3 regions of the Shewanella spartinae genome follow, and region 3 is predicted to be linked to each of the others. Evidence: predicted binding sites of a transcription regulator. Region 3 holds the regulator's gene; each other region holds the start of a gene.

Region 1 (10,856 bases), 300 kb from region 3:
ACACCAGTTCAGGTCGACACTAAGAAACGAAACGCCTATGGCTCCCCAGCTACACCTGCCGCAGGCAATAGATTGACCACTAAGCCTTGGTGTCAAATAACTCAGCTAAACATCCATATCTGCCAGAAGCTTAATAGCTAAAATTCCCCCGATAATAATAACGGCCAGTCAAATCCGCCATTTATCAGTATTTTGGCTGCAAATACTGCAGCGGCGTGCTGCCGGTGTGTTGCTTGAAGAAAGCGATGAAGGCGCTATCGCTAGAGAAGGCCAGACGGTAGGCGACGTCGTTCACCTGATGGCCGGTGGCGAGCAGGGCGATCGCCTGTTGCAGCCGCCACTGCTGACGCCAGCTCTGATAGGGCATTCCCGTCTGTCGGGTAAAGATGCGGCTGATGGTCTTACTACTGGCGCCTAGCTGCTGCCCTAGCTGCTTGAGGGTCGGAACATCCCATGGCGCACGCTGAAGCTCGGCGAGCCAGGTTTGCAGGCGTCTGTCGCTTGGCATAGGCAACACCAGATGACTCTCCTTGGCCTGGGAAAGCTCCTCGAAGAACAGCTGATAGGTGTTCACCATAGCCATCGCCGGTTTGTCCCAGGGCCAGAAGGCCATACGCTCCACCAGCGCCTGCAACAGGGGGGTCACTTCGAGGATCTGAATGCGATTGGCAATGCTCCCCGTCAACTGCGGCGCAAAGTAGAGGGAGCGGTAATCCACCACCCGATTCATCACCACGCTGTGACGGCAAGCCGGCGGGATCCAGGCGGCACGGGTGGGCGGCAACACACAGTGCAATCCGTCCAGTGTGATGGTCATGCAACCCTGAGGGGCATAGAGCAGCTGCGCCTTGGCATGACTATGCATGCCCGAATCGTGTTGTCCCAGGCGGGCGGCGATCCCCACCACCTCAGTCTCTAAGGCATCGGGATCAAATTTACAGGACTCGTCGATAAACGCCATCTGTCCTCATTTCAATATTTATTGTCTTAATCATATTATTGGGACTATAACAGAGGCCGTTAGACTGCACATCCTTTCGATGACGATGAGTCTAGCACCATGAAAACTACTCCCTCGATCCCCTTGATGGTGATCCTGATGATGTTTCCCCAGATAGTGGAAACCCTCTACAGCCCGGCGCTGCCCCACATTGCCGCGGGCTTTGACGTGCCATTGGCCCTGGCGGGCCAGACGCTATCCATCTATTTCCTGGCCTTCGCCTTCGGCGTGGTGTGCTGGGGAATTCTATGCGACCACCTGGGTAGGCGCCGTACCATGTTGTTGGGGCTGGGGCTCTATGGCATCGCGGCCTTTGCCGCCCTATGGGTGCCCAGTTTCCAATGGCTGCTGGCGATGCGCGCCCTCAGTGCCTTCGGTGCCGCCGTGGGTTCTGTGGTCACCCAGACCATGTTGAGGGACAGCTTCGACGGCACAGCACTGGCCAAGGTGTTCGCTTATATTGGCATGGGGATCGCCATCAGTCCCGTCGTCGGCATGCTCTCTGGCGGATTGCTAACAAGCCTAGGCGGTTACCCGGCGGTATTCTTCACCCTGTCTCTGATGGCAGTGCTACTCTACGCCGTCTGTCTGCTGCGCCTGCCCGAGACACGCCCGGCCACCAGGCAAACTCTTCCTCTTTGGGCACTCATGAGGCGCCTGGCGACAGATGGCAATATTTGGCACAACGCCTTGCTGGTCGCGGGTTTCAACGTGTTGCTGTTTAGCTATTACCTACAGGGTCCCTTTGTATTTCAACGTCTGGGGCTGAGCACACAGGCCTTTGGCTATAGTGGCATCGCACTGGCAATAGGGACCCTGGTCGGCAGCGCGATCAACAAAACTTTACTGCAGCAGGGGGTTTCGCAGCCTCGATTGTTAAGACTAGCCAGCCTGCTGGCCTTAGTCGGCTCTTTTGGGGTGTATCTTAGCGAGACCCATCTTGGCTTTCTGCTACCCATGGCATTGATCGTCGCCGCCTTTGGCATCGCCATTCCCAACATTCTCAGCCAAGCCTTAGTGGAGTATCGCGATCAGGCCGGGGCGGCCGGCGCCCTGTTCGGCCTACTCTATTACTTGCTTATCGCCCTGGGGCTGGCCATGGTTAGCCTGGCCGAGCAGCTGGGCGGGCCACTACTCATCACCAGCTTGCTGCTCAGCCTGGCGATAGGAAGAAAACAGTTTGTAGAAATGGTGCGCTGAGCACTTAGCTAAGCTTCGCTCACCCTGCCAAATGAGTGCTTGCACATCCCCCGCCGGACAGGCGATAGGTTAACCATGCAGCCATGGAAGCAAACGCCCCCACTAAATACCTATTCTGGTAGACACTAAAAACCGACTGCAGGTAGATGCTAAAGAACGACCCGTTTTTAATGACTCAACTACAACAAGATTAGGTCGCGGCGACTCTCGACACATCAGGCTGCCACCTTTTCAGTCCGAAAAAGGCAGCTTCTCTTCTGGCCTAAGAGTCAACACCTCGTAACCTGTGGCGGTGACCAGGACTGTGTGTTCACTCTGGGCGGACAACTTCTTGTCACGGGTAACGACAGTCCAACCATCCTTCTTGGTCTTAATCTTCGCCGTGCCCTGGTTCACCATAGGCTCTATGGTGAAGACCATCCCCTCCTTGAGCAGTAGGCCTTTGTTCGGGCTGCCGTAATGTAACACCTCGGGGGCCTCGTGCATCTCACGGCCTATGCCGTGGCCGCAGTATTCCCTGACGATACTGTAGCCATGGGACTCGGCATGGCGCTGTATGGCGTGGCCGACGTCGCCCAGTCTGGCGCCGGGTCTTACCTGCTCGATACCGGCCCACATCGCCTCATAGGTTACCTGGCAGAGCTTGCGCGCCTGCGGCGAAGCCTCAGGCATCACAAACATCTTGCTGGAATCGGCGATGAAGCCGCCCTTCTCCAGGGTGATATCCAGGTTGATAATGTCTCTGGGGCCGATTAGCTGATTGCCCTTAGGCATGCCGTGACAGACCACCTCATTGATCGAGGAGTTGAGCACATACTGATAGCCATATTGCCCCTTGCTCGCGGGCCTGGCCTCGAGCTCCTCCACGATATAGTTCTCTACCAGATCGTTGAGGGCCATGGTTGAGAGGCCGGGTTTCACCTCTGCATCCAGCATCTGAAAGACTTTGGCCAGCAGCTGCCCGGCGGTGCGCATCAGTGCGATCTCTTCTGCCGTCTTGAGCTGCACCCTATTCTGCATCAGGAATGGTCTCACCGCTGGTGACATGCTGGGCCGACACGTCTGCTGACTTGAGCAGCTCGGCCATGATCTGATTGAAAGACAGCTGAGGATGGAGCTCGGCCATCATCCCCATCTTGATCCAGAACTCGGCCTGGGAGTTGATGGAACGCGCCATGACGCCACTGGCCTTTCTCAGCTCCTCATGGAGCTCGTCGGAAATTTTTACTATACCCATTACATACACTTAGCTATAAAATATATACGCATTATATATGGTTCGTATAAATTAGTGCAAGTTACCATTGACGCTCGCGTTGGCATTGCTGAATATCTGGCCAGCTAACGCCAGATACAAAAAACCCCGGCCATCTGCATGGTCGGGGCTTTGGGCTAATCGACTGCACCTAAAAGGTGCGGGTCAAATTAAGCGTCTTTCGAGGCGCGGCTGGCACGCTTACGATCGTTTTCGGTCAGGTGACGCTTACGCACGCGGATGCTCTGCGGAGTCACTTCTACCAATTCGTCGTCATCGATGAACTCGAGCGCCTGCTCTAGGGTCATCTGGATGTGCGGTGTCAGTACCTGAGCTTCGTCGGTACCAGAGGCACGCATGTTGGTCAGCTGCTTACCTTTCAGACAGTTAACTGTCAGGTCGTTGGCACGAGAGTGGATACCCACTACCTGGCCTTCGTAAACTTCGGCGGCGTGACCGATCATCAGACGACCACGGTCTTGCAGACCAAACAGGGCGAAGGTCAGTGCCTTACCGGTAGCGTTAGAGATCAACACTCCGTTCTGACGTTGACCGATATCGCCACCCTTCACTGGACCATAATGGTCGAATGAGTGGTAGATAAGACCTGTACCAGAAGTGGCTGTCATGAACTCGGTTTGGAAACCGATCAGGCCACGGCTAGGAATGATGAAGTCGATACGCACACGGCCTTTACCGTCTGGCTGCATGTCACGCATGTCGGCCTTACGGGTACCTAACTTCTCGATCACCGCACCTTGGTGCTCTTCTTCAACGTCAACGGTCAGCGTCTCGTATGGCTCGCACTTCTCGCCGTCGATCTCTTTAACGATAACTTCAGGACGTGATACGGCCAGCTCGTAGCCTTCACGACGCATGTTTTCGATAAGGATAGACAGGTGAAGTTCACCACGGCCCGATACGCGGAAACGGTCTGGGCTGTCTGTCTCTTCGACGCGCAGTGCCACGTTGTGTACCAGTTCCTGTTGCAGACGCTCAAGGATGTTACGTGAAGTCACGTACTTACCTTCTTTACCAGCGAATGGCGAGGTGTTTACCTGGAAGGTCATGGTCAGTGTCGGCTCGTCAACAGACAGAGGTGGCAAGGCTTCGGCGTTGCCCACGGCACAGACAGTGTCAGAGATCTTCAGCTCGCCAAGACCTGTGATCGCTACGATGTCGCCGGCATTAGCTTCAGCCACTTCGTGACGGTCCAGACCCATGTAACCAAGTACCTGGCCGATCTTACCGTTACGCGTGGTGCCATCGGCGCCCACTACGGTAACCTGCTGGTTAACCTTAACGCTACCGCGCTTGATACGGCCAACGCCGATAACGCCCACGTATGAGTTGTAGTCCAGCTGAGAGATCTGCATCTGGAAGGCACCTTCGGCATCGGCGTCAGGTGAAGACACTTTCTCGACGATAGTCTCGAACAGTGGCGTCATGTCTGTGCCAGTCTCTTCAGGATCCAGAGTCGCGAAACCGTTCAGTGCTGAGGCATAAACGATTGGGAAGTCCAGCTGCTCGTCGGTAGCACCCAGGTTGTCAAACAGGTCGAATACTTGATCGATAACCCAATCAGGGCGCGCACCCGGACGGTCGATCTTGTTGATCACTACGATAGGCTTAAGGCCTTGAGCGAAGGCTTTCTTAGTCACGAATCGTGTCTGTGGCATTGGACCATCGACCGCATCAACTAGCAGTAGCACACAGTCAACCATAGAAAGTACACGTTCTACCTCGCCGCCGAAGTCGGCGTGGCCAGGGGTATCAACGATGTTGATACGGTAATCGTTCCACTTGATGGCAGTATTCTTCGCCAGAATCGTGATTCCACGTTCCTTTTCAAGATCGTTGGAATCCATCACCCGCTCAGCGGCCTCTCCTCGAGTCTCAAGGGTTCCAGACTGTGCCAGCAGCTTATCAACCAGGGTCGTTTTACCATGGTCAACGTGTGCAATAATGGCGATGTTACGTAAATTCTCTAACACGGATAAACCTCTTACCATCGAAAAAATAGGGTATTGATAACAGCCCTAATAATAGCTGTTGCAATAAAAAACGTGCCATTCTACTCTAGCGAGGGGCTCTCGCACAGGATTATTTTTTAGTCAGCTATGAATAGTCATGTTTATATTGGTGCGCACCATATTGGTGAACGCACCATCAAGAGGCATCGGTTGCACCTTTATGGTGCAATATCGAGATTCCCGTCACCTACCTTCTTTATTGTTCCCATAAAAATCAATACGTTAAACTTTTGGCACGAGTCTAGCTTTACTCATGCCAGAACCGCGTTGGTCGCAACGCTGAATGATATAAGAAGGGCATCCCCTCTACTCTACTCGGAGACTTTAGAATGTCAGTTGAATCAGTTTTACAACAACTAGAAGAACTTGAAGTTAAGTTTGTTGATTTGCGTTTTACCGATACTAAAGGTAAAGAGCAGCACGTATCTATTCCTGCTCACCAGGTTGATGCCGATTTCTTTGAAGACGGTAAAATGTTCGACGGTTCATCTATTGCTGGTTGGAAAGGCATTAACGAGTCAGACATGGTACTGATGCCAGACCCAACGACCTTCGTTCTTGACCCGTTCACCGAAGAAACCACTGCCCTGATCCGCTGTGACATTCTCGAGCCAGGCACTATGACTGGTTACGACCGCGACCCACGCTCTATCGCTAAGAAAGCCGAAGAGTACATGGTTTCTACCGGCATCGCCGATACCGTACTCATTGGTCCTGAGCCAGAGTTCTTCCTGTTTGACGACGTTAAGTTCGGCACCGACATGTCTGGCTGTTTCGTTAAGCTAGACGCTAAAGAAGCGGCTTGGAACTCAGGCACTCACTACGAAGACGGCAACACAGGTCACCGTCCATTCGTGAAAGGCGGTTACTTCCCAGTAGCACCGGTTGACTCTTCACAAGATCTTCGTAGCGCCATGTGTCTGGTTCTGGAAGAGATGGGTCAAGTAGTTGAAGCGCACCACCACGAAGTGGCGACTGCCGGTCAGAACGAGATCGCGACTCGCTTCAACAAGCTGACTGAAAAGGCTGACGAAATCCAGATCCTTAAGTACGTGGTTCACAACATGGCCCACGCTTACGGCAAGACGGCGACCTTCATGCCTAAGCCAATCGTTGGCGACAACGGTAGCGGCATGCACGTTCACCAATCACTGGCTAAAGACGGTGTTAACCTCTTCTCAGGTGACAAGTATGCGGGTCTGAGTGAGACTGCTCTGTACTACATCGGCGGTATCATCAAGCACGCTCGCGCGCTGAACGCCTTCACTAACCCAAGCACTAACTCGTACAAGCGTCTTGTGCCTCACTTCGAAGCACCAGTCATGCTGGCCTACTCGGCACGTAACCGCTCTGCGTCTATCCGTATCCCAGTAGTACCAAGCCCTAAGGCACGTCGTATCGAGACTCGCTTCCCAGATCCAACGGCTAACCCATACCTGGCGTTCGCTGCACTGCTGATGGCTGGTCTTGACGGTATCCAGAACAAGATCCACCCAGGCGAAGCCATGGACAAAGATCTATACGATCTGCCAGCGGAAGAAGCGGCTGAGATCCCACAGGTTGCGACCTCTCTTGAGAACGCACTTGAGAACCTGGATGCAGACCGTGAGTTCCTTACCAAAGGCGGCGTATTCTCTGATGACTTCATCGATTCTTACATCGCGCTGAAGACAGCAGAAGCTGAGAAAGTGGCTCGCACCACTCACCCAGCAGAATTTGAGCTGTACTACAGCCTATAATCCTCGCCTCTAAGCTAGGATCATAGCTCGAAGAAGCCGCCCCATGAGGCGGCTTTTTTATACCCTTTTACCGGTAGATTAACTTGGCTTAAGCGCCTGACGTCCTGCATAAAATTGATTTAACTTTATGGCCAAACTGCTATCATGATCACGCCGAATCACTTACTTTAGAATCCCAATATGTCTAGCCGCGATCCCTTCCAGTCTTTCACCTGGCACAGCGATATTTTTAGCTGTCAGAGCAATGATATCAGCAGCTTCTATGCCCGCTTAGAAGAGCAGGCTAGTCGCCTCGGGCTACAGGCGCGCAAGCTGGGCGATGCCGGTCCGCATCCGCTGGAACTCTATCAGTCACCGGCGCAGAAGGCAGATCAGCCATCTATTTTGATCAGCGCCGGCTTTCATGGAGAAGAGGCCGCCGGCCCCTGGGGGCTGCTCTACTTCCTCAACGAACTGGAACCCGAGCTCTTCGGCCAGATCAACCTTAGCCTGCTGCCACTGGTGAACCCCACTGGTTTCAAGCGCGGCCATAGATTCAACAAATTGGGACAAAACCCGAATCGCGGCTTCGTGTTAGAAAACGGCCGTGGCCGTAGCAATCAGGACACCTCTAGCGAGGGCGAGATCCTGCTGGCTCACTCCCAGCTGCTGGCCGCCGCCAGTAAAGATGGCATCCTCACCTGCCATGAAGATGTATTGCTCACAGACACCTACATCTACTCCTTCGAGGCCAACCAGCACCCAGGCCAATTCAGCCGCGAGCTGCGCGACGCCCTGGGGCACTATTTCCCCATCGCCCAGGACGGACTGATCGACGACTGCCCAGTGAATGATGGCATCATCTTCAACCATTTCGACCTCTCCTTCGAGGCCTTCCTGGTGCGACTAGGCGCCAGCGTCGGCGTCTGTAGCGAAACTCCGGGCCAGCAAAGCTTCGATCAGCGTATCCTGGCTAACGCCGCCATCATCAAGCGTTTCGTCGAGCTCACATTAGCGAAGCGATAAGGGCATAAGCAAAGCGTTAGAGGAATGAGCAAAGCGCTAAAGGCATAAGCTAAGCGATAAGCTCCCCCTTAGATAAAAAGCCAGGCTCTCGGCCTGGCTTTTTGCTATCTGTATGATGGCAAATCACTCACTACTGCTGGACTAACGAAAACAGGGCTATCGACAGAAAGGCGCCAGGGCCTCCAGCAGTCGCTGCAAATCCTGCTCGCCGTTGTAGATGTGAGGCGAGATCCGCATCCCCTGCTTGCGCACATCCAGGCTGATATCGGCCTGGGTCAACGCTTCGACCACAGCTTGCTGGTCTTCGCCAAAGTCTAAGATGGCAGTGCCGCTACAGCGGGCCGGATCCGAGGGGGAGACCAGGGCATCACCCGCCTGACGCCAGATGCGTTCCAGCTGCATCAGGTTGTGCTGGCGCACCTTGTCGCTACCCAGCTCGGCAAAATACCCTATGCTGTGGGCCGCGAGGGCGAAAGGCGCCACAGACGGCGTACCGCCCCAGAACTTGAGCGCCGAGTCATGGTAGCGAAAATCGTGAATGTCGAACTCGAACGGGTTCTCATGGCTGAACCAACCCACATCCTGGGGTGAGCAATGCGCCAGCTGAGCGGCACTCACCCATAGGTAGGCCGCCCCCGGCCCGCCGCAGAGCCACTTGACGCTGGAGCCCAACATGAAATCTGGCTTGAGGACATTAAGATCCAGGGGCAATACCCCGGCGGCCTGGGCCACATCCACCAGAGAGAGCGCCCCCAACTCGCGCACCTTAGGTATGAGAGAATCCAACGGCGCCTGCTGACCCGTGTTGGAATAGGCGTGGCTGATAAACACCAGATCGATATCGTCGGTCAGGTGTGCCTGCCACACCTCCGGCAGACTCACATCCAGGTTAGCGGGGATGAAACGTATCTCAGCCTCAGGCAGCGCCTGACGTAAGGCAAAGCCCATGCTGGGAAAATCGTTCTCGCTCATCAAGATCACGGCGCCGGGGCGGCGCAGCCTTGAATGGGACTGCACCAATTTGGTGAGACCGCTGGAAAGGTTAACCTGAGGGCAAAACAGCCGGGTCTCGCTGTTGAACAGCCTAGCGAGCTGAACGCGAAAATCCTCCACCACAGACAGCCAGTCTCCCCAGGGTTCTCGCCCCGAGCCCTGCCAGGGCAGGAAGAAACGCTCGTCGAACGCCTGGCGCAGACTCTGCAGCGGCCTGCCCACCGAGTGGTTGAGCAGGTAGACCGACTTGGGCATCACAAAATCATTCTGGTACATGGCTTACCCCTCTAGGCTGGCGCGCAGCCTGGCGATGTCGTCGAAACGGGTGCGTATGTCATCGCGCTTGGCGGCGGCGCGTCTGTCTCTGAGTTTCTCCAGCGCCCCCAGCAGCACAGGCAACGGCGGGCCACTGGCGGTAACCTTGTCGATATGCTGGCTCTCCATCTGCTTGGCGGGCTGGGCGATATACTTCTCCACCAGTTGATCATGGTGTTGTATCGCCCCCTGGCCATGGGCCTCACACACCCGCAGGAACTGCGCCAGATTCTCCTGGTACCAAGGCTGGTCACGCATCTCCATGGCGGCGAGGAAATCGTCCATCAGGCTGGTTCGGCGCATACAGTCGCGCAAGATGCGCTGATCTTCCGGCATCATGTAGAGGAACTTATCCACCAGCAGTTGAGAGTAGGCCGACTCGTTGGCGAAGCAGAGCCCTAGCTGCAGGTCGATCACATTGATGCCCGCAAAGTCACCGGCATTGGCGCCGCGATACACCTGCTGACCGACGCGATAGGGCTTGTAATAGGGACGCACGCTGTTAAAAAACGCCTGGGTATCGAGACGATCGAATAGCGTCTGATTGGAGCCGATCACCTGTTGAAGCGCCACCAGGGCGACCTGTAACAACTCGGCGGTCATGGGATGAGAGATCCCCAGAGGCTGGATCTTCAGCAGGGCATCGGCCGCCCGCTTGTAGGCGAGGATCCCCTTGGTGTTGTAGTCGACGAACAGCTTCTCGTCGTCGAGATCGGTAAAGCGCTTATAGAGGCCGTTGACGGCGCGATTGTGGGTAGTCAGATGGGCGGTGGCAAAGCGCGGCGTCACCCCGATGGAGGCGCCTATATGCATGGCAAGCGCCGAGGCCTCCAACAGCGGTGAGCTGGTTTCGCGGCTCGGCTCGGTGATCTCGTGGCGACGACAGGCCGCCATGTAGAGGCCCACGTTACCCAGCAGATCGAAGGCCGCATCGAAACCCTCGTCGGTATTGCCCTCATCCAGCAGCGCCTTGATGAGCGTCCGGCCCTCGGCCTCCAGCCGGGCCTTCTGCTCGTCGCCTATGCCCACCACGTTGGCGGGGTCGCTCTGCTGCATGTAGAGGCGCTCCAGCGCCGAGTTAATCTCGACAAACTCCTGCCTGATCCAGTGATCGAAGGCCGCGACATCTTGACTCATAGGGTAGGTATCTCTTGGTTATTTTAATAATGACTCAATAAGCTACCACTAAGCCATTAGCGCAAACCTGCAATATCAATCAGGCAAACAGAGATTTTTTAGTGGATTCCGATAAAAATAATCACTTTAATAACCTTATCCAACAAACTCGCCCTAGAGCCCAATCGAGGGACAAGAGA
Region 2 (10,856 bases), 2.2 Mb from region 3:
GTGCAGCAGATCTTGATTGGCGTTGCCATGGGGTTTGTCACCTTGCTTATCATGCAGACCTTCGTGTTGACCGGACAGATCATCGGCATGCAGACCAGCTTAGGCTTCGCCTCCATGGTGGACCCCGGCTCAGGCCAGCAGACCCCGGTTATCGGTAACTTCTTCTTGCTGCTGACGACCATGATCTTCTTGGCGGTGGATGGTCATCTGGTGATGATCCGCATGTTGGTGGCCAGCTTCGATACCATTCCCGTGTCCATGGAGGGAATAAGCATCGCTAGCTATCGGCGTCTGGCGGAGTGGGGCGCCTATATGTTCGGTGCGGCGCTGACCATGTCCATCTCGGCGATTGTGGCGCTCTTGCTGATCAACCTCTCTTTCGGGGTGATGACCCGCGCCTCGCCGCAGCTTAACATCTTCGCCATCGGTTTCCCCGTGACCATGGTGAGTGGTTTGATTATTCTCTGGTTGACCTTGACGCCTATTATGGCGCATTTCGACGAGGTCTGGCGTTCGGCCCAGTTGTTGCTGTGCGATCTGGTGCAGCTGCAATGTAGCACTGCTGGGAGCTTCTGATGGCCGATAACGATACCAGTCAGGAGAAGACCGAAGAGGCGACCCCCAGGCGACGCGAACAGGCGCGAGAGAAAGGGCAGGTCGCCCGATCTAAGGAGCTGGGCACCTCAGCTGTGTTGATGTCGGCGGCGGTAGGGTTTGCCGTCATAGGGCCGAGCCTGGGCCAGTCGTTGATGAGCGTGATGACCAAGCTGTTTACCATGAGCAGACAGGAGATCTACGACACCAATAGCCTGTTCAATATCTGGATGATGGTCTTCAAGGAGTTGGCGATCCCTATGGCCAGCTTCGTGCTGTTTCTCGCCTTTATCGCCTTCTTGGGTAACGTGGTGCTCGGTGGGATAACCTTCTCCGCCAAGGCGTTCATGCCCAAGGGTAATAAGATGAATCCCATCAGCGGTTTTAAGCGTATGTTCGGGGTGCAGGCCCTGGTGGAGCTGACTAAGGGGATCGCCAAGTTCTCCGTGGTGGCCCTGATGGCTTATCTGCTGCTGAGCTACTATTTCAACGATATTCTTACCCTGTCCCAGGGGCATCTGCCGGGCAATGTCTATAACGCCCTGGATCTGCTGGTGTGGATGTTTATTGTGCTCTGCTCCTCTACCGTGATCATCGTGGTGATCGATGTGCCGTTTCAGATCTGGAACCACAATAAACAGCTGAGAATGACCAAGCAGGAGATCAAGGACGAGTACAAGGACACCGAGGGTCAGCCTGAGGTGAAGGGCCGGGTGCGTCAGATGCAGCGTGAGATGGCGCAGCGGCGCATGATGGCCGAGGTGCCCAATGCCGACGTGATTGTGGTCAACCCAGAGCACTATGCGGTGGCGGTAAAATATGATGTGACCAAGGCCGCCGCGCCCTATGTGCTTGCCAAGGGGGTAGACGATGTGGCCTTTAAGATCCGTGAGATCGCCCGCGAGCATGATGTCGCCATCGTCTCGGCGCCGCCATTGGCCAGGGCCATCTATCACACCACCAAGATAGATCAGGAGATCCCCGAGGGGCTGTTTACTGCCGTGGCCCAGGTATTGGCTTATGTGTTCCAACTGCGTCAGTATCAGCAAAAAGGTGGTAAGCGTCCGACGCCTATCCCTATCAATCAGCCGATCCCTGATGAGCTAAAATACTAACGCTTTAAGTTGGTTAACTCTTATTTTGCGTCTGTACTGTCTGATATTTGTTCGTTTGTTATCCGCTCGAGTCGCTGCGAACTAAGCCGGCCTTAAGTTGGCGTACTTTTTGCTGAATCCTAGCTAGATGTCAAAGTTCAGGCGCTAGATTGATGGATTTGAAAGCAACGCTCGGTCAGATAAAACAGGTAAAACCCGCCAATTTTAAAGGGATAGGTACGCCCATATTGGTGCTTGCGGCGCTGGCGATGATCGTCTTGCCCATGCCGGCCTTCCTGCTGGATATCCTGTTCTCCTTTAATATCGCCTTGGCCCTGGTGGTCTTGCTAGTGGCCATCTATACCGACCGCCCCCTGGATTTTGCTGCCTTTCCCACTGTGCTGCTGGTTGCTACCCTGCTGCGTTTGGCGCTTAACGTCGCCTCGACCCGTATCGTCTTGCTCGAGGGGCACAACGGTGGCGACGCCGCCGGTAAGGTGATTGAGGCCTTCGGCTCTGTGGTGATTGGCGGTAACTATGCCGTGGGTCTGGTGGTGTTTCTTATCCTGATCATCATCAACTTCGCCGTGGTAACCAAGGGCGCCGGACGTATCTCTGAGGTGAGTGCTCGCTTTACCCTAGATGCCATGCCAGGTAAGCAGATGGCAATCGATGCCGACCTTAACGCCGGGATCCTTAATCAGGATCAGGCCCGTATTCGCCGCGCCGAAGTGACCAAGGAAGCCGACTTCTATGGTGCGATGGATGGTGCTTCTAAGTTTGTAAAAGGCGATGCCATCGCCGGTATCATGATTCTGGTGATCAACATCCTGGGCGGTTTCGTCATAGGTATGGCCCAGCATGGGCTGGACTTCTCCTCTGCGGTCGAGATCTACACCCTGTTGACTATCGGTGACGGCCTGGTGGCGCAGATCCCTGGCCTCTTGCTCTCTATCGCCGCGGCCTTGATGGTGACCCGTCAAAACGAATCTGGCGACATGGGACAGATGGTGATGAGCCAGATGTTCGATAACCCTAAGTCGCTTGCTATCGCCGCGGGCGTCCTGCTGACCATGGGCATAGTGCCTGGCATGCCGCATTTCGCTTTTCTCAGCTTTGGCCTGATCACCGCGGGCGGTGCCTATTTTCTGCATCGTAAGAAAGATCTCGACAGACAACGTGCCCTGGAGATCGCTAAGACCTCACCTGCGACTCCCGGCGATGCCAAGCCTAAAGAGCTTAGCTGGGATGATGTGCAGCAGGTGGACACCATTGGTCTGGAGGTGGGCTATCGTCTGATCCCGCTGGTGGATAAGGGCCAGGGTGGTGAGCTGCTGGGACGTATCAAGGGCGTGCGTAAGAAGCTCTCCCAAGAGCTGGGCTTCTTGGTGCCCGCCGTGCATATTCGCGATAATCTAGATCTCGCGCCAAACACCTATCGTATCTCCCTGATGGGCGTGGCCTCTGGTGAGGCGGATATTCGTCACGATTGTGAACTGGCCATCAACCCAGGTCAGGTCTACGGCAAACTTGATGGTGTCGAGACCACAGATCCCGCCTTCGGCTTGGAAGCTGTGTGGATCGCCCCTGAGCTCAGAGAACATGCTCAGACGCTAGGTTATACCGTGGTGGATGCCGCCACCGTAGTGGCGACTCACCTGAGTCAGCTGTTAACCAATAACGCCTCCAAGTTGCTGGGCTACGAAGAGGTGCAGCAGCTGATGGATATGCTGGCCAAGCATTCGCCTAAGCTGGTCAGTGGCTTCATTCCCGATGTCTTGCCGCTGGGCACTGTGGTCAAGGTGATGCAGAACCTGCTTAACGAAGGCGTGTCGATCCGCGACCTTAAGACCATAGTTCAGACCCTACTCGAGTACGGGCCTAAGAGTAACGATACCGAGGTGCTTACCGCCGCGGTACGTATTGCACTTAAACGCATGATTGTTCAAGAAATAAGCGGCCCAGAGCCGGAAATTCCTGTCATTACTTTGGCGCCTGAATTGGAACAGATGTTGCATCAGTCTATGCAGGCAACGGGAGGCGAGGGGCCGAATATCGAACCTAGCCTTGCCGAGAGGATGCAAAAGTCGTTACTCGACGCATCCCAGCGTCAGGAGATGGTGGGCCAACCAGCCATCCTACTGACATCGGGTATGTTACGTTCGACGCTGTCGCGTTTTGTTAAACATACGATTCCAAATCTGCGGGTGATCTCTTACCAAGAGGTACCCGATGAAAAACAAATTCGCATCGTATCAGCGGTCGGCCAGTAGAGGGTATTTAAGTGAAAATAAAACGTTTTTTAGCAAAAGATATGCGCTCTGCATTGGCCCAGGTGAAAGAGACATTAGGTTCGGATGCGGTGATCATGTCGAACAAAAAAGTTACCGGCGGTATCGAGATCGTCGCCGCGGTAGACTACGATGAGCCTAAGCCGAGTGTGGCGAAAAATGATGCCGCGCCTCTGTCACCCAGCTTTCTCGAGCTGGCCGAGGAGAAGGTTTCCATCGGTCGTCAGCCCATCAAGACAGAGTCAAAAAAACAGCCATCACCCGTGGCCGATTCGCTACAAGCCCTGCTCGAGCGTCAACAAAATCGCGTCAGTCAGCAATTAAGCCAATCGAATGAAGCACTCGAGATGCCTGCCTGGGCCCAGGGATTGAAGGCGCCCAGCGATGAGATGGCCGCGCCTAATATGCATGGCGGCATGCAGGCTAATCCCCATGCCAACACACATGAGAGCCAGAATTTTAACCGTGCTAAGCGTGATAAGAGCGTGCCAGCTAGCGAGCTCGAGTCTATGCGTGAGGAGTTGGCATCACTTCGCAACCTACTGACACATCAGGTGACCTCACTGCTGACCGAGCAGAAGAGTCGTCTGGATCCTGTGGGCGCCATGTTAGAGAGCCGCCTGCTGGACGCCGAGTTTAGCCCAGAGGTCGCCGCCAAGTTATCGGCCCTTAGCGAGCACTATGTACCGGCAGATCTGGTAAAGGCCTTGCCACGCAGCCTGGCAAATATGCTCGACAACCAAGGTGACGACATCGTTCGTCAAGGCGGTGTGGTCGCCTTCGTGGGGCCAACCGGTGTGGGTAAGACGACGAGTGTCGCAAAATTAGCCGCTCGATTCGCCGCGCAGCATGGTTCAGATCAAGTTGCACTCATTACAACGGATCATTATCGCATTGGAGCCTATGAGCAGCTGGCAACCTATGGCAAAATAATGGGGTGCCCGGTCAAGCAAGCTCATGATCTCAATGAGTTGGAACAAATTCTTTATCAGTTCCGCAATCGCAAGCTAGTATTGATAGATACGGCGGGCATGGGACAGAGAGATGTGAGATTGTTCCAGCAACTTGATAATTTAACTGCAAATAGCAGATTACCTATTCGCAGTTATCTGGTACTGTCATCTACAAGTCAAAGAAGAGTGCTTGAAGATGCCGTCGCGCAGTTTACCCGGATTCCATTATCCGGCGCGATTTTGACCAAATTAGATGAATCAGTGGCCTTGGCACCGGCGTTGAGTGTGTTGATTCAAAGCGGATTACCTTTGAGTTATGTCACCGATGGACAAAGAGTGCCAGAAGATATGCAAGTAGCCGACACCTTAGCCTTAGCCAACAAGGCCCTGTCGGTACTCGAAAAGAAAGTGCAACCAATACAGAATAACGAAAGGTCATATGAACAGGCCTACGCATTTGAGTAATATAATGAGTCGGGATCAAGCAAGCGGTTTACGTATGATGAATCAACCATATAACGAAAAAGTAAAAGTAATTGCCGTAACCGGTGGTAAGGGTGGCGTAGGTAAAACCAGCGTATCGATCAATACCGCCGTCTCCCTGGCCGAGAAGGGCAAGCGTGTGCTTGTGCTCGATGCCGACTTGGGCCTGGCCAACGTCGATGTCATGTTGGGCCTAAGAGCCGAGCGCAATCTCTCCCACGTATTATCGGGTGACGCTGACCTTGACGATATTATCGTACGCGGTCCTAAGGGGATTGGCATTATTCCAGCTACTTCTGGCACCCAGGCCATGGTCGAGCTGACACCGGCCCAGCATGCGGGCCTGATCCGTGCCTTCAGCGAGATGAAGACCCAGTTTGATATCCTGGTGGTCGATACCGCGGCAGGTATCTCAGACATGGTGCTCAGCTTCTCTCGCGCCTCTCAAGATGTGTTGGTGGTGGTGTGCGACGAGCCGACCTCTATTACCGATGCCTATGCTTTGATTAAGATTCTTAGCCGTGAGCACGGTGTATTCAGATTTAAGATTGTGGCAAACATGGTCAGAAGTTTGCGAGAAGGGATGGAGTTGTTTGCTAAACTTAGCAAGGTAACCGACCGTTTTCTCGACGTGGCCCTGGAGCTGGTTGCGACTATCCCCTTCGATGAAAACCTTCGCAAATCAGTTCGTAAACAAAAGTTGATCGTCGAGGCATTTCCTAAGTCGCCTGCGTCAATTGCTTATCACGGCCTAGCGAATAAGATTATTAGCTGGCCAGTGCCACAACAACCGGGCGGACACCTGGAGTTCTTTGTAGAGCGATTGGTTCAACGTCCCGAATATCAAGAGGATCGTACGAGTGAGTAAAGCCGCTGCGTATACTTGTTTAGATAACAAAGCTTCTATTGTCGAACAGTATGCACCGTTGGTAAAAAGGATTGCTCACCATTTACTCGCTCGTCTACCCGCCTCGGTGCAATTGGATGATCTGTTACAAGCAGGTATGATGGGCCTGCTTGAAGCCTCGGCCAAGTTCGATGGCAGCAAGGGCGCCAAGTTTGAAACCTTCGCCGGTATACGTATTCGCGGCTCCATGCTCGACGAGATTAGGCGAGGAGACTGGGTACCCAGGTCGGTTCACCGTAATCAGCGACGCATAGCCCAGGTGATTGACGAGCTAGAACAAGAACTTGGACGTGACGCAAAAGACAATGAAATTGCGGATCGACTTGATATGACGCTCGATGAGTACCATCATATTCTTAATGATGTTTCCGTCGGGAAAGTAGTTGGAATTGAAGATCTTGGTGTATCGGTCGATGTAGTAAGACAGGAAGACGATCATCAGGACGACGCATTTGAGTCACTGGCAGAGACACAGTTCCACGAGGCCCTCGTCGAGGCGATTAAATTACTGCCAGAAAGAGATGGATTAGTTTTGTCGTTATATTATGACGAAGCATTAAATTTAAAAGAGATCGGTGCCGTACTTGATGTAAGCGAATCCCGAGTAAGCCAGATACACAGCCAGGCGATGCTCAGACTCAAAGCTAAACTCAAGCATTGGACCAAAATATAACGATTACATGAGCAATATAAAAACAGCTCCGCGGAGGAAACCTTGGACAAGAATATGAAGATTCTCGTTGTTGACGACTTCTCAACAATGAGACGCATCATCAAGAACTTGTTGAGAGACTTGGGTTTTAATAACACTCAGGAAGCAGATGACGGTTCGACAGCCTTGCCTATGTTGCAAAAAGGCGATTTTGACTTTGTCGTGACCGATTGGAATATGCCTGGCATGCAGGGGATCGACCTGTTAAAGGCTATCCGTGCTGATGACAACCTGAAGCACATTCCTGTGTTGATGGTGACTGCGGAAGCGAAAAGGGAACAGATCATTGCAGCGGCGCAGGCCGGTGTGAATGGCTATGTGGTGAAACCTTTTACTGCGGCGACATTGAAAGAGAAGTTAGACAAAATTTTCGAACGACTCGGTTAATCAAGGTTGAGCTATGCAGGCAGAAACTTCAGGGCTGATCAATCTAGCACAGGCCAAGCAACTCGTTGATCTGCTAGAGGCGGGTCAACAAGAGATGGCCGATGAGCTAATTCGCGATATCGCCAGCCCGATTCAGAAAGAGCTGTTTGACGAGGTGGGTCGCCTAACCCGTCAGCTTCACAGTGCCATAGTGGACTTTCAGGTGGACGGTCGCCTCGTGGAGCTGGCCAATAGCGAAATTCCCGATGCCAAAGAGCGCCTCAATTATGTCATCGACATGACGGAGCAGGCCGCCAATAAAACCATGGACGCCGTCGAAGAGTCTCTGCCCCTTGCAGATGCCCTTACCATGAACGTACAGGCCGTTAAGCCTTCCTGGGATCGCCTGATGCGTCGCGATATTCAGCTGCACGAATTTAAGGCGCTTTGCCATGATGTTCAGCAGTTTATCGAACGCAGCGAATCCGATTCCAATCGTTTAAAAGAGTTACTCAACAACATATTGCTGGCCCAGGACTTCCAAGATCTGACCGGACAGATGATCCGCCGGGTGATCGAGCTGGTGCGAGAGGTTGAGAATAACCTGGTCTCTATGTTGACCGTATTTGGCGAGCAGCCCGCAACGGATAAACCCCGTGCATCTGAGAAGTGCGTCGAAGCTGAAGGTCCTATTATGAACGCTGATCAGCGTGATGATGTCGTGACAGGGCAAGATGAAGTCGATGACTTGCTGTCGAGTCTAGGTTTCTAAGTAGGAGTCATATGAATGTCCTTTGATGTTGATGAAGAGATACTGCAGGACTTTTTGATTGAAGCGGGCGAGATCCTTGAGCTTCTCTCTGAACAGCTGGTGGCGTTAGAAAATAACCCCGACGACACCGAACTACTCAATGCCATCTTCCGTGGATTCCATACCGTTAAAGGCGGCGCCGGCTTCTTGAGTCTGACGCCCATGGTGGATGTTTGTCACGAAGCGGAAAACACCTTTGACCTGTTACGCACGGGTAAGCGCAGCGTTTCTGCCGAGCTGATGGATATCATTCTCCAAGCCGTCGACACCATCAACTCTATGTTTGCCGAGACCCAAGCGGGTGTCGAGCAAAGCCCTGCCGATGAAAGCCTGTTAGCTAACCTTAAATTATTGAGCTCTGGTGGTTTACTGCCATCGGAGCAGGGCGGGGCATCAGTTGAAGCCGTTGCCGAAACGCCGGTTGAACCGGCTGTCGAAATACCAGCAGATGATGGTATCGAGCTGTTTGATATGCCGCTCGATGACGGTGTCGAACTGTTCGACGAGCCGGTAAACGATGCGCCCGTGACCTCCATCGCCGGTGAAGGCGACATCGATGAGATCGATGAATCTGAATTCGAAGCCCTGCTCGATGCCCTTCACGGCAGTGGTAAGGGGCCATCAAGTACGGCGCCTGCCGGTGCGGCGCCGATTCAGGCGAGCGATAGCGACGACATAACAGACGATGAGTTCGAGTCGCTGCTCGATGAACTTCATGGCTCGGGTAAATTCCAGGCCCCTTCGGCCCCAATTGCCAAGGTGCCTGAGCCAACCTCGCCGCCGGTGGATGCCGATGAGATCACCGACGATGAATTTGAGAAGCTGCTCGATGAGCTGCATGGCGCCGGTGCCGGCCCTGGCAGTGAGACAAGCAAACCAGTAGCTCCTGCCGCTAAGGCGCCAGCAGCGCCTGCGCCGGATAAAGTCGCCGCCCCTGCGCCAAGTAATGTTAAGGCTCAGAGCGTTAAGGCACAGCCCGTTGAGGCGCCAGCTCCTAAGCCAGTGGTGAAAGAGAAAGCCGCGGCCAAGGCGCCGGCAACTAATATGCCTCAGGCGGAAACCACAGTGCGCGTCGATACCGCGCGCCTGGATCAGATCATGAACATGGTCGGTGAGCTGGTATTGGTGCGTAACCGCTTGCTTAGCTTAGGGATCTCCCGCGATGATGAGGATATGTCTAAGGCGCTGGCGAACCTGGATCTGGTAACTGCCGATCTCCAGGGCGCTGTGATGAAGACGCGCATGCAACCGATCAAGAAGGTCTTCGGTCGCTTCCCTCGCGTGGTGCGTGACTTAGCGCGCAGCCTGAATAAAGAGATCGATCTTCGCATGATAGGTGAAGATACGGATCTGGATAAGAATCTGGTGGAAGCCCTTGCGGATCCTTTGGTTCACTTGGTGCGTAACTCGGTTGACCATGGTATCGAGATGCCTGACGAGCGTGAAGCTAACGGCAAGTCGCGTACCGGGACTATTACCCTTTCTGCCAGTCAGGAAGGTGACCATATCCTGCTCAAGATTGAAGATGATGGCGCCGGGATGGACCCAGAGAAGCTGAAGCAGATCGCCATCAAGCGTGGCGTGCTCGATGAAGACGCAGCGGCGCGCATGTCTGACGAAGAGGCTTATAACCTCATCTTCGCCCCGGGCTTCTCGACCAAGGTGGAGATCTCCGATATTTCCGGCCGTGGCGTCGGCATGGATGTAGTGAAGACGCGTATCACTCAGTTAAACGGTACCGTGCATATCGATTCATTGAAAGGTAAGGGGACTTGCCTGGAGATCAAGGTGCCGCTCACCCTGGCTATTATGCCGACCCTGATGGTGGAAGTGGCTCAGCAGGTATTTGCTCTGCCGCTGTCGAGCGTTAGCGAGATCTTCCATCTGGATCTGACCAAGACCAATGTTGTCGATGGTCAGCTGACCGTCATAGTGAGGGAAAAGGCGGTGCCGCTCTTCTATCTCGAGCATTGGCTGAGTCGTAAGGCGGTGAGCTTTAAGCATGGCGACAAGCAGCACGGCCACGTGGTGATAGTCCAGCTGGGTACTATGCAGATAGGCTTCGTGGTTGACTCCTTGATCGGTCAGGAAGAGGTAGTGATCAAGCCTCTGGGCACCTTGTTACACGGCACCCCAGGCATGGCTGGCGCGACTATTACCTCTGACGGTGGCATCGCATTGATATTAGATGTACCCGGCTTATTGAAACATTACGCCAAGAACAAGAAATAACAGCTAGCGGCACAGTGAGCTAGAGGATCAGCGTGATGCCCAGAGGCGTCACGCTTTGTTTAGGCAAGGATCCTGTTGTAGATAGGAATTTGAATGGCCATAAAAGTATTAGTTGTCGATGATTCAAGCTTTTTTCGTCGCCGAGTCAGTGAGATTGTCACCAAGGATGCGGAGTTAGAGGTCATAGGCACGGCGTCTAATGGCGCCGAGGCGGTCAAGTTGGCGCAGCAGTTAAAGCCACAAGTGATCACCATGGATATCGAGATGCCTGTGATGGACGGCATCAGCGCCGTGCGTGAGATCATGGCGAAGTGTCCAACGCCCATCTTGATGTTTTCATCCCTTACCCATGATGGCGCCAAGGCGACCTTGGACGCCTTGGAAGCGGGTGCGTTAGATTTTCTTCCTAAACG
Region 3 (10,856 bases):
AGCTCCACCACAGCCGCCTGAGACAGCTCACCGCTGACCTGGCACTGCCCCGCCGCTTGGTTAAAGGCCAGCATTATAGCTTAGTCCCCTTGTTAACCAAGCTGATATGGTTATCTGTGTGGGTTTCCAGCTCTTTTATCACCGCATCTATGCCGTTTTGGCGGATCAGGTTAGTGATCTCCGCGCTCTTAGAGGAGAGCAGGCTCACCCCTTCGGCCACTAGATCGAACGCCTTCCAGGTATCGTCCTTCAGGCGACGCACCCTGAAGATCAGCTTGATAGGCGGGCGGCCCTGCTCGATGATCTGCACGTTGACATCCACCATCTTCTCACCGTCAAACCCCTTAGCCGGGGCAAACTCCACCTGCTGGTCGGTATACTCGGTAAATGCCTGGGCATAAGTCGCGATCAGATAAGTCTTAAAGGCCTCGGCGAAGCGCTCGCGCTGATCCGGCGTACTCTGACGCAAGTAGGGCCCCATCACCTTATAAGACGCATACTTATAATCGATATAAGGCATCAACTCGTCAGAGACTATCACCTTAAGATGGTCTGGATTGGCCTGAATTGTGGCAATATCCTGATGAAAACGGGCAAAAGTCTTGTTGGCTACAGATTCCACCATGGCATAGGGGTCCTTGGTATTGACCGAGATCTCCTCGGCGCTAACGGCACCGCCGAGCAGCAATAACATGGAGGAGAAGAGTACTTGCAACAACTGTTTCATATTCGTCCCTATTAATTTTCTTTAGACTTCATACTGTATAAAAACTGGCCGATGAGATCTTCGAGCACTAAGGCCGAGTGAGTATCGTCGATACGATCGCCATCTTTGAGCATGCCGATATCGTCCATCACAAATCCTGGGGTCAGCCCCAAGAACTGCTCACCCAGCAGACCCGAGGTGAGGATCGACAGGCTACTGGTCTCGGGAAACTGATCATATTGATTGTCCATGGCCAGCTCGACCACGGCCACCAGTTCCTCAGGATCCAGGCTGATGTTTGTCACCCTGCCAACCACCACGCCACCCACCTTGACCGGTGAGCGCACCTTGAGGCCACCTATGTTGGTGAACTTGGCATACAGGGTGTAGTGGCTCTGACCAGGCTTCACCTCGACATTGGCCACGTTGAACACCAACACCAGAAAGGCCATCAGGCCCGACAGAATAAACAAGCCAACTAATAGTTCAATTTTTCGAGTCAACATACTCAATTACCACTCAGTTCTATACATACCACGACGGCAAATATATAGGTTTATCCATAAACAAAATTTAATCAGCGGCCAAACATCATGGCCGTCAACAGGAAGTCCAGCGCCAACACCGCCAGGCTGGACTGCACCACGGTTTGGGTGGTCGCCCGGCTGATCCCCTCGGGATTGGGGATCACATGATAGCCGCGATACAGGGCTATCCAGGTCACCACTACGGCAAATACCAGGCTCTTGATCAGGCAGTTCACTATGTCCTGACGCCACTCCACCGAGGCCTGCAGGATAGACCAGAAGCTACCGCTGTCGATCCCCTTCCATTCCACCCCGACCAGATGGCCGCCATAGATGCCCACGGCGGTAAACATCAGCGCCAGTAGCGGCAGGCTGATCACCCCGGCCCAGAAGCGCGGCGCGATCACCTGACGCAGGGGATCGATAGCCATCATCTCCAGGCTGGAGAGCTGCTCAGTGCTCTTCATCAAGCCAATCTCGGCGGTGAGCGCCGAGCCGGCGCGTCCGGCAAACAGCAGCGCGGTCACCACGGGCCCCAGTTCACGCAGCAGACTGAGCGCCACCATGGGCCCCAGGCTGTCTTCGGTGCCGAAACCCACCAAAATATTATAGCCCTGCAACGCCAGCACCATGCCGATGAAGAGGCCGGAGACCAGGATGATCACCATGGACTGCACGCCAATCACGTACAGCTGCTTGATCAGTAGCGGCGTGCCCTTGCGCACCCTGGGCACCTTGGCGATAGCGCCCCACAACATGAGTCCGGCGCGTCCCAGGCCGGTGACGCTATCGATCGCACCACGACCTAAGCGGGCGATTTGATCAATCACGCTCACCTAACATCTCCTTCTGGTAATCCTGGGCGGGAAAATGAAACGGCACGGGCCCGTCGGGCTCGCCGCCGATAAACTGTTTCAACTTAGGGTTGTCGGCCGCCATCAGTTCGGCCGGCGTGCCGTGGGCGATCACCTTCTTGTCGGCCAGCACATAGACATAGTCGGCGATCCCCAGCACCTCTTGCACGTCGTGGGAGACCACCACAGAGGTGAGGCTCAGCGCATCGCTCAGCTCGCGGATCAGCTTCACCAGCACCCCCATGGAGATGGGATCCTGACCGGCGAAGGGCTCATCGTAGAGCACCAACTCTGGCTCAAGGGCAATGGCGCGGGCCAGGGCCGCACGTCTCTGCATGCCGCCGGAGAGCTCACTCGGCATCATCTGCGCCGCGCCTCTTAGCCCCACGGCCTCGAGCTTCATCAGCACGATGCGGCGAATGATCGCCTCGGGCAGGTCCGAGTGTTCCCGCAGGGCAAAAGCCACGTTGTCGAACACATTCATGTCGGTAAACAGGGCGCCGCTCTGAAACAGCATGCTCATGCGTTTGCGCAGGGCAAACAGCTCGCTGCGATTGCATTTATGCACGTCAACGCCATCGACCTTGATGACCCCAGAGTCCGGCCGCAGCTGACCACCGATCAACTTAAGTAGGGTGGTCTTGCCTATACCGCTGGGTCCCATGATGGCGGTCACCTTCCCCCTGGGGATGGTGAGGCTGACGTCGTCATAGATAACATGGGTGCCACGACTGAAGCCCAGATGGCTGATCTCCACCAATGGCTGCACGTGTTCCATCGGCGCTTGTTCCATCGGCTTAGTCTCACCCTTGGCTTGGCTGTCATGACTTAACGATTGATGACTCATAACGGGACCTAATGCGTTCCATGGTTAGGCGGCAGGAAAAGAGACAAATTGTACGAAATTGACGGATTGTGCACAACTGAATCGACACTATCTTTGCGCAATACTTTCAATTTTGTTCAATTCCAGCGAAAATGCGCGGCAGACTCTTAAACAAAAAGATTTTCAATGCTATTTAATATTTTCTTACTGATTGCTGGTTTGGGTGCCCTTGTCTGGAGTGCCGACAAATTTGTCTTCGGCGCCGCGGCATTCGCCCGTAATCTCGGCCTGCCGCCCATGTTAATTGGCCTCACCATAGTCGCCATGGGCAGCTCGGCCCCGGAAATGTTTGTGGCAGCCACCGCCTCCATCGACGGCATGACAGACACCGCCATAGGGAATGTGCTGGGCTCCAACGTCGCCAACATCACGCTGATCCTGGGGATCACCGCCCTGTTAGGCGCAATCTCGGTAAGCTCACAGACACTCAAGCGGGAAATCCCTATGATGCTAGGCGCTACGGCGCTGGCGGGCTATTTCCTTCACGATGGTCAGCTGACCCGCGTCGAGGGCTTGGTGCTGATGGCACTCTTCTTCGCCCTCATGGGGTATCTGATCTGGCATGCGATCGTCAACAAGGAGAAAGATCCCCTGATCGACGAGGCCGAGAGCGAGGTGCCTAAAGATGTGCCTACGCCTAAGGCGATCCTCTGGCTGGTGATAGGCCTAGTGCTGCTGCCCCTGTCTGCCGACTGGATGGTGCAGGGCGCCGTGGGTATCGCCAAGGCCTTCCATATGTCAGACTTAGTCATAGGCCTGACCATTATCGCCGTCGGTACCAGCCTGCCTGAACTGGCGGCCTGTGTGGCCGGCGTGCTGAAGAAAGAGGACGACCTTGCCATAGGTAACGTGGTCGGCTCTAACCTGTTTAACATTCTTGCGGTTTTGGCGCTGCCTGCCCTTATCGCCCCAGGCGCGGTAGATGCCGCCGCCAGCAGTCGCGACTTTTACATGGTGATGGCAACCAGCGTTGCCCTGGCCATACTGATTTTATTAACCGGCAAGGCCCGCCAACTACGCCCCTGGCATGGCGGTGTGTTATTAGCGACTTTTATCGCGTACCAAGTCACGCTTTTCCTATCCTAATAACGTTTAGGCCGACAAAATAGAGAGAACAAGATGGTAGATGCAGATCAATTACGTCAATGGGGACGCAAGGTTATCGATACCGAGCGCAACGCGCTGGACAACCTGTATCAATATGTCGACTCGAGTGAATTTGCCAAGGCCTGCCAACTGATCCTCGCCTGCACCGGCAAGGTGATCGTGATGGGCATGGGCAAGTCCGGCCACATAGGTAACAAGATCTCGGCCACCCTAGCCAGCACAGGCACCCCAGCCTTCTTCGTCCACCCCGGCGAGGCCAGCCATGGCGACCTGGGCGTACTGAGCGAGAACGATATCGTGCTCGCCATCTCCAACTCGGGCGAGGCCAGCGAAATTTTAACCCTGATGCCTGTGATCAAGCGCATGGGGCTGCCGGTCATCGCGGTGACGGGCAAGCCTGAGTCCAACATGGCCAAGCATTCGGTCGTTCATCTGTGTATCGAGGTACCGGAAGAAGCCTGCCCGCTCGGACTGGCACCCACCTCGAGCACCACGGCGACGCTCGTCATGGGCGACGCCCTGGCAGTGGCCCTGCTGCAGGCCAGAGGCTTCACTAAAGATGATTTTGCCCTCTCCCACCCAGGTGGTAGCCTGGGACGCAAGCTGCTGCTCAAGGTGAGCGACGTGATGCACAAGGGTGACGACTTGCCTCTGGTGGCAGAAGATATCTGTATCACAGAGGCCCTGTATGAGATCTCCAAGAAGGGGCTCGGCATGACTGGCGTAGTCAACAGCCAGGGCCTGCTGGTCGGTATCTTCACCGACGGCGACCTGCGCCGGGTGATCGACGCCGAGATCAACCTACGTAAGACCTCCATCTCAGAGGTGATGACCCATGGCTGCGTCACCGTCAGCGAAGGCATCTTAGCCGCCCAGGCCCTCAAGGTGATGGACGAGAAAGAGATCAACGGCCTGATCGTCACCGACGAGCAGCAGAAGCCGATTGGCGCACTCAATATGCTGGACATGGTCAAGGCGGGGGTGATCTAACATGGCACATCAAGGTTTCTATGGCCCGATAACCGACGCAGTCTGGCAGAAAGCCAAACAGATCAAACTGTTAATCTGCGACGTCGACGGCGTCTTCTCCGACGGTCTGGTCTATATGAGCAACTCGGGCGACGAACTCAAGACCTTCCATACCCGCGACGGCTATGGCGTGCGCTCGCTGCTGACCAGCGACATCCCGGTGGCCATCATCACGGGGCGTAAGTCGCAGATAGTGGAAGATCGCATGACGGCCCTGGGTATCACCCACATCTACCAGGGCGTCGACAACAAACTCGAGCCTTATCAGGAGCTGCTTAACCTCTATAAGGTGGCGCCTGAGGAAGTTGCCTATATCGGCGATGACATGGTGGATCTGCCCGTGATGGAGCAGGTGGGCCTGTCTGTCTGCGTGGCCGACGGTCATCCCTATGTGCGCCAACACGCCGACATGGTTACCCATATCAAGGGCGGCCACGGCGCGTTGCGTGAACTAACGGATCTCATCCTGCTCAGCCAGGATAAGTTTGCCTCGGCCCACGGAATGAGCATATGAACAGAGTCACGCTGGCGATCATCGCCTTCTTCGGCACCGCACTGATCCTCTATTGGCAGGTTCAGTCGAAAAAGGGCAGCGAAGAGCTGGCCCTGGATAATGTCGATCGTCCCGACTACATAGTCCGGGATCTCAAGAGCGTGCAATACAATGATGAGGGTGGTATCAACAGCCGGGTATCGGCCAGTCACATGGAACACTACGCCGAACGCAACCAGACCTACTTTACCCAGCCCATCTATCTGGTCTACCCCGACAACGGCGATGCCCAGTGGCGCCTGAGATCCACCAAGGGCACATTGGACAAAAATAGCGGACGGGTCACCCTGGAAAATAATGTTATCATTGATGCCATTAGCCCAGAGGAACCGATTCAGACCATAGAGACCACCTATCTGGAGCTGGATCTCAATACTATGATTATGACATCCGACAGAAGCATTCGGATCACAGGGCGTGATTTCCTCATCACGGGGGAAGGCTTATATGCCGATCTCAACGCCCAAAATATCAAACTGACGAGTCAGGTAGAAGGAACATATGAAACTAAATAGCCTTATTCTTGCGGGCCTGCTGCCCCTGGTCAGTGTTGGCGCCTATGCCAAGGTGAACGACCTGCTGCAAGAGGTTAAGATCTCTGCCGCCAGCCAGGAAGCCGACATTAAGAACAACCAGATCATCTTCCACGGTCCGGTCGAGGTCACCCAAGGCTCAATCAAGATATTGGCCAGTGAACTACGCGCCTTCAGCAAAGAGAAGAACAGCGGCAAAATACTGATCGCCACCGGTAATCCGGCCACCTACTCTCAGGTGATGGAAGATGGCCGTCCAGCCTCGGCCAGCGCCAAGGAGATACGTTACGAGCTTTCCAGCCGCACCCTGACACTGATCGGCGACGCCACCCTGGAACAGGAAGGCAGCCAGGTCACGGGCTCACAGATCCGCTACAACATAGAGCAGCAACAGCTGATCGCCGAGAGCACAGGCAAAGACAGAGTGATCACCATCATTCAGCCTGAGAACTATCAGGAACAGATCCAGCCAGAGCAGAAGCCCGAGAAGAAACCAGAACAGGAAAAACAATGACAGACCTGATCTTGAAGGCGGAGAACCTCGCCAAGAGCTATAAGAGTCGTGCCGTTGTCCAAGACGTGAGCCTCACGGTAAAGACCGGGCAGATCGTCGGCCTGCTGGGGCCAAACGGCGCCGGCAAGACCACCACCTTTTACATGGTCGTCGGCCTGGTACAGAGCGACAAGGGCCGCATCTTCATCGACGATGACGACCTGACGCTAGACCCCATGCACCTGCGCGCCCGCAAAGGCATAGGCTACCTGCCCCAGGAAGCCAGTATCTTCCGTAAGCTCTCGGTGCGGGACAACATCATGGCCGTGCTCCAGACCCGCAGCGATCTTAATAACGATGGCCGCGAAGAGGAGCTGGAACACCTGCTGGAAGAGTTTCACATCACCCATATCCGTGACAGCCACGGCATGGCGCTCTCGGGCGGTGAACGTCGCCGGGTGGAGATCGCCAGGGCGCTTGCCGCCAACCCTAAGTTTATTCTTCTCGACGAGCCGTTCGCCGGGGTCGATCCCATCTCGGTTATCGACATCAAGAAGATCATCGAGCAGCTCAAGAATCGCGGCCTGGGGGTGTTGATCACCGACCATAACGTGCGCGAAACATTAGACGTCTGTGAGAAAGCCTATATCGTCAGCCATGGTAATCTAATCGCCGAGGGCACACCCGCCGAAATCTTAGACAACCAGCAAGTACGAGCAGTGTACTTAGGTGAACAATTCAAGCTATAGTTAATCTTATAATGGGGCCACAGAGGAAAAACCACGCGTTAATTGTGGCCTTAGGCACTATCCGATATATTTGTCCGGCACATATAGCCAGAGCTTTCTCATTTTATAATTAGAAACAAGGGAATAGCAGTACGATGAAAGCGTCACTTCAGCTCAAAATGGGTCAGCATCTCACCATGACGCCCCAGCTACAACAGGCCATACGTCTGTTGCAGTTGTCGTCATTAGAGTTGCAGCAGGAGATCCAGCAAGCATTAGAATCCAACCCGCTACTGGAGTTGGATGAAGAGCAGGAGAGCGCCAGCATCGAGCTGCAAGACGATAGCGTCGGCGACAGCTTCGACAACAAGTACGACGACAAGATAGAGCTGGATTCGAGCCAGGATAACTCAGGGGTCGAGACCTCAGACGCCCTGACTCAAGACTCAATGCCAGACGAGCTGCCGGTGGATACCACCTGGGATGAGGTCTACACTGCCTCGCCAAACTCAAGCTCGGGCGCCATGCGCGACGACGACATGCCTTTTCAGGGCGAGACCAGCGAAGGTCTTTACGAACACCTGGAATGGCAGAAGAACCTGACCCCTTTTTCCGATAACGATCTGGCCATCGCCACCGCCATCATCGACGCCATCGACGAACGCGGTTACCTCACCCAGACCTGTGAAGATATTCTCGAGGCCATGGGCGACCCTGAGATCGAACTCGACGAGGTAGAGGCGGTGCTCAAACGGGTACAACACTTCGACCCTATTGGTGTGGCCGCCCGTGATCTCAGCGAATGTCTGACCATTCAGCTGGCCCAATACAGCGACGATACCCCACACATCGCTAACGCCCGTATGCTGATCAAGGAGCACCTGGATCTCATCGCCGGACGCGACTTCCGTCTGCTGATGCGCAAGACCAAGCTCAAGGAAGATGAGCTGAGGGATGCCATCGCCCTGATACAGACCCTGAATCCCCGTCCCGGCCTCGCCATCACCGCCAGCCGCGACGAGTACGTGATCCCGGATGTGACCGTCACCAAGAAGAAGGGACGCTGGGTGGTCGAGCTTAACCCAGACAGCATGCCCAAGATCAACGTCAATCAGCAGTATGCCGCCATGGCCCGCAGCACTAAGAGTCAGGCGGATGGCCAGTTTATTCGCGGCCACCTGCAGGAAGCCAAATGGTTCCTCAAGAGCCTGGAGAGTCGCAACGAGACCCTGCTCAAGGTGACCAACTGTATCGTCGACTTCCAGCAAGGCTTCTTCGAATTTGGCGAAGAGGCAATGAAGCCCATGGTACTGAACGACATCGCCGAGGCGGTGGAGATGCATGAATCCACCATCTCGCGTGTGACCACGCAAAAATATATGCATACCCCGAGAGGGATCTTCGAGCTTAAATACTTCTTCTCCAGTCACGTCGGTACCGACGATGGCGGAGAGTGCTCTTCTACAGCAATACGTGCCTTCATCAAGAAGCTGGTTGCTGCGGAAAACCAGAAAAAGCCATTGAGCGACAGCAAGATGGCTCAACTCTTGGCCGAACAGGGGATTAAGGTGGCTAGACGCACCATTGCCAAGTATCGCGAGGCAATGCTTATACCGCCCTCGAATCAGCGCAAGAGCTTATAAAACAAACCTGGAAACTGGAGGACTATCTTTATGCAAATAAACCTGACTGGGCACCATATCGAGATCACCCAATCTCTACGAAGCTACATCGAAGAGAAATTCACAAAGCTTGAACGTCATTTCGATCAGATCAATAATGTGCACGTTGTATTAAATGTCGAAAAGTTGCAACAGAAGGTTGAGGCAAAGTTACATCTCCGTGGCGGAGAAGTGTTCGCAACATCCGAACATGCGGACATGTATGCCGCGATAGACTCCCTGATTGACAAACTCGATCGTCAGGTCATTAAACACAAAGAGAAGCTTACTAAACATTAACGATGGAACTGAGTACCATCCTGCGGCCGGAGTGCACCACCTGCGCCACTCCGGGCAGTAAGAAAAAGGTACTGGAGCTTATCAGCGACTTAGCCGCTGTCCAGTACCCCACCCTCTCCTCTCAAGAAATATTTGAAAGCCTTCTGGCTCGAGAGAAAATGGGCAGCACAGGTATAGGCAATGGTATCGCGATTCCTCACGGACGGCTGACTAACATAGATCAACCCGTGGCCGTACTGGTGAAATGTGCTGAACCAATCGCATTCGATGCCATTGACAATCAGCCCGTCGATATCCTTTTTGCGTTATTGGTGCCCGCAGATCAATGCGAGCAACATCTTAGCACCCTGGCCGCTATGGCCGAGAAGCTCAATGATAAGGCGATCATGAAGCAGCTAAGAAAGACCCAAGATGAATCCGAACTCTATCAGGTGATCACCCAATGAAATTGGTTTTGGTATCCGGACGCTCAGGATCGGGAAAATCCGTCGCACTCAGGGTCCTAGAAGATCTAGGCTACTACTGTGTCGACAATCTGCCCTTGCAGATGATGGAATCCCTGCTGGAGCAGCTCAAGGGACGCAGCGATCTCGTGGCCATCAGCGTCGATGTACGCAACATGCCCAGCGAAGAGATCCAGCTGGAAAAACAGCTGGCCAAGCTCCCCAAAGATACCGAAATCTTAAGTTTCTTCCTGAACTCAAGCGACAATGTGCTGCTCAAGCGCTATAGCGAGACCCGCAGACTACACCCGCTGTCACGCTCTAAGGTCTCCCTCAAGGAGGCAATTCAGCTCGAGGGCAAGTTGCTCGACCCCATAGCCAAACTCGTGGATCACTATATCGACACCTCTAACCTCAACATCTATGAGTTGAGCGACAAGGTGCGCGAGATCCTGCTGGGCACGGTCGACAAGGAGCTAGTGATCAACTTCGAGTCCTTCGGCTTTAAATATGGCATGCCGACCGAAGCCGACTTCATGTTCGACGTGCGCTTCCTGCCCAATCCCCATTGGGAACCTGAGCTAAGGCCTCTGACCGGCCTGGATGAGCCAGTGCAGCAGTTTCTGAGTCAGCAGCCACTGGTCAACAAGTTCATCTGGCAGATCGAAAACCTGCTGGAAACCTGGTTGCCACACCTGGAGCGCAATAACCGCAGCTACCTCACCATCGCCATCGGCTGCACCGGCGGCCAACACAGATCTGTTTATGTGACCGACCAGCTCGCCAAGCTGTTCAACAAGGGCAAGCATAAGGTTCAGGCGCGCCACCGAGAGCTAAAGCATGACTAAGTTGGCTCGCGAGCTGACCATCTGCAACAAGTTGGGCCTGCACGCCAGAGCGGCGACCAAGCTGGCGGTGCTCGCCGCCAAGTTCGACGCCGAGGTCACCCTGATCCAGGGCGATAAACAGGCCTCTGCCGCCAGTGTACTCGGCCTCCTGATGCTCGAAACCGGCATGGGTAAAACCATCACCATCA

The links. The regulator sigma-54, encoded in region 3, starts transcription at its own class of promoters, with help from an activator protein. The targets are predictions, from matches to a motif close to GTTGGCACGNNNNTNGNNT.
Region 1: a site for sigma-54 is predicted at 5,718-5,736, ahead of glnA (glutamate--ammonia ligase). Genes of this name have one in related genera too.
Region 2: a site for sigma-54 is predicted at 1,806-1,824, ahead of flhA (flagellar biosynthesis protein FlhA). Genes of this name have one in related genera too.

Annotation. Positions count from the first base shown of each region.
Region 1 is NZ_CP080418.1:4,248,535-4,259,390, forward strand. It holds gene K0I31_RS18390 (AraC family transcriptional regulator) at 185-961, opposite strand; gene K0I31_RS18395 (multidrug effflux MFS transporter) at 1,061-2,200, shown strand; gene map (type I methionyl aminopeptidase) at 2,432-3,220, opposite strand; gene K0I31_RS18405 (ParD-like family protein) at 3,210-3,437, opposite strand; gene typA (translational GTPase TypA) at 3,626-5,449, opposite strand; gene glnA (glutamate--ammonia ligase) at 5,818-7,227, shown strand; gene K0I31_RS18420 (N-acetyl-ornithine deacetylase) at 7,408-8,232, shown strand; gene K0I31_RS18425 (aminotransferase class V-fold PLP-dependent enzyme) at 8,389-9,501, opposite strand; gene K0I31_RS18430 (PrnB family protein) at 9,505-10,677, opposite strand.
Region 2 is NZ_CP080418.1:1,572,921-1,583,776, forward strand. It holds gene fliR (flagellar biosynthetic protein FliR) at 1-576, shown strand, start outside; gene flhB (flagellar biosynthesis protein FlhB) at 576-1,709, shown strand; gene flhA (flagellar biosynthesis protein FlhA) at 1,862-3,961, shown strand; gene flhF (flagellar biosynthesis GTPase FlhF) at 3,973-5,397, shown strand; gene K0I31_RS07010 (MinD/ParA family protein) at 5,402-6,283, shown strand; gene K0I31_RS07015 (RNA polymerase sigma factor FliA) at 6,276-6,995, shown strand; gene cheY (chemotaxis response regulator CheY) at 7,038-7,421, shown strand; gene K0I31_RS07025 (protein phosphatase CheZ) at 7,435-8,172, shown strand; gene K0I31_RS07030 (chemotaxis protein CheA) at 8,188-10,443, shown strand; gene K0I31_RS07035 (protein-glutamate methylesterase/protein-glutamine glutaminase) at 10,537-10,856, shown strand, end outside.
Region 3 is NZ_CP080418.1:3,952,730-3,963,585, forward strand. It holds gene K0I31_RS17060 (STAS domain-containing protein) at 1-74, opposite strand, end outside; gene K0I31_RS17065 (MlaC/ttg2D family ABC transporter substrate-binding protein) at 74-727, opposite strand; gene mlaD (outer membrane lipid asymmetry maintenance protein MlaD) at 739-1,212, opposite strand; gene mlaE (lipid asymmetry maintenance ABC transporter permease subunit MlaE) at 1,284-2,069, opposite strand; gene K0I31_RS17080 (ATP-binding cassette domain-containing protein) at 2,056-2,865, opposite strand; gene K0I31_RS17085 (calcium/sodium antiporter) at 3,100-4,059, shown strand; gene K0I31_RS17090 (KpsF/GutQ family sugar-phosphate isomerase) at 4,093-5,070, shown strand; gene kdsC (3-deoxy-manno-octulosonate-8-phosphatase KdsC) at 5,072-5,623, shown strand; gene lptC (LPS export ABC transporter periplasmic protein LptC) at 5,620-6,177, shown strand; gene lptA (lipopolysaccharide transport periplasmic protein LptA) at 6,164-6,709, shown strand; gene lptB (LPS export ABC transporter ATP-binding protein) at 6,706-7,437, shown strand; gene K0I31_RS17115 (RNA polymerase factor sigma-54) at 7,572-9,059, shown strand; gene hpf (ribosome hibernation promoting factor) at 9,090-9,377, shown strand; gene ptsN (PTS IIA-like nitrogen regulatory protein PtsN) at 9,380-9,823, shown strand; gene rapZ (RNase adapter RapZ) at 9,820-10,668, shown strand; gene K0I31_RS17135 (HPr family phosphocarrier protein) at 10,661-10,856, shown strand, end outside.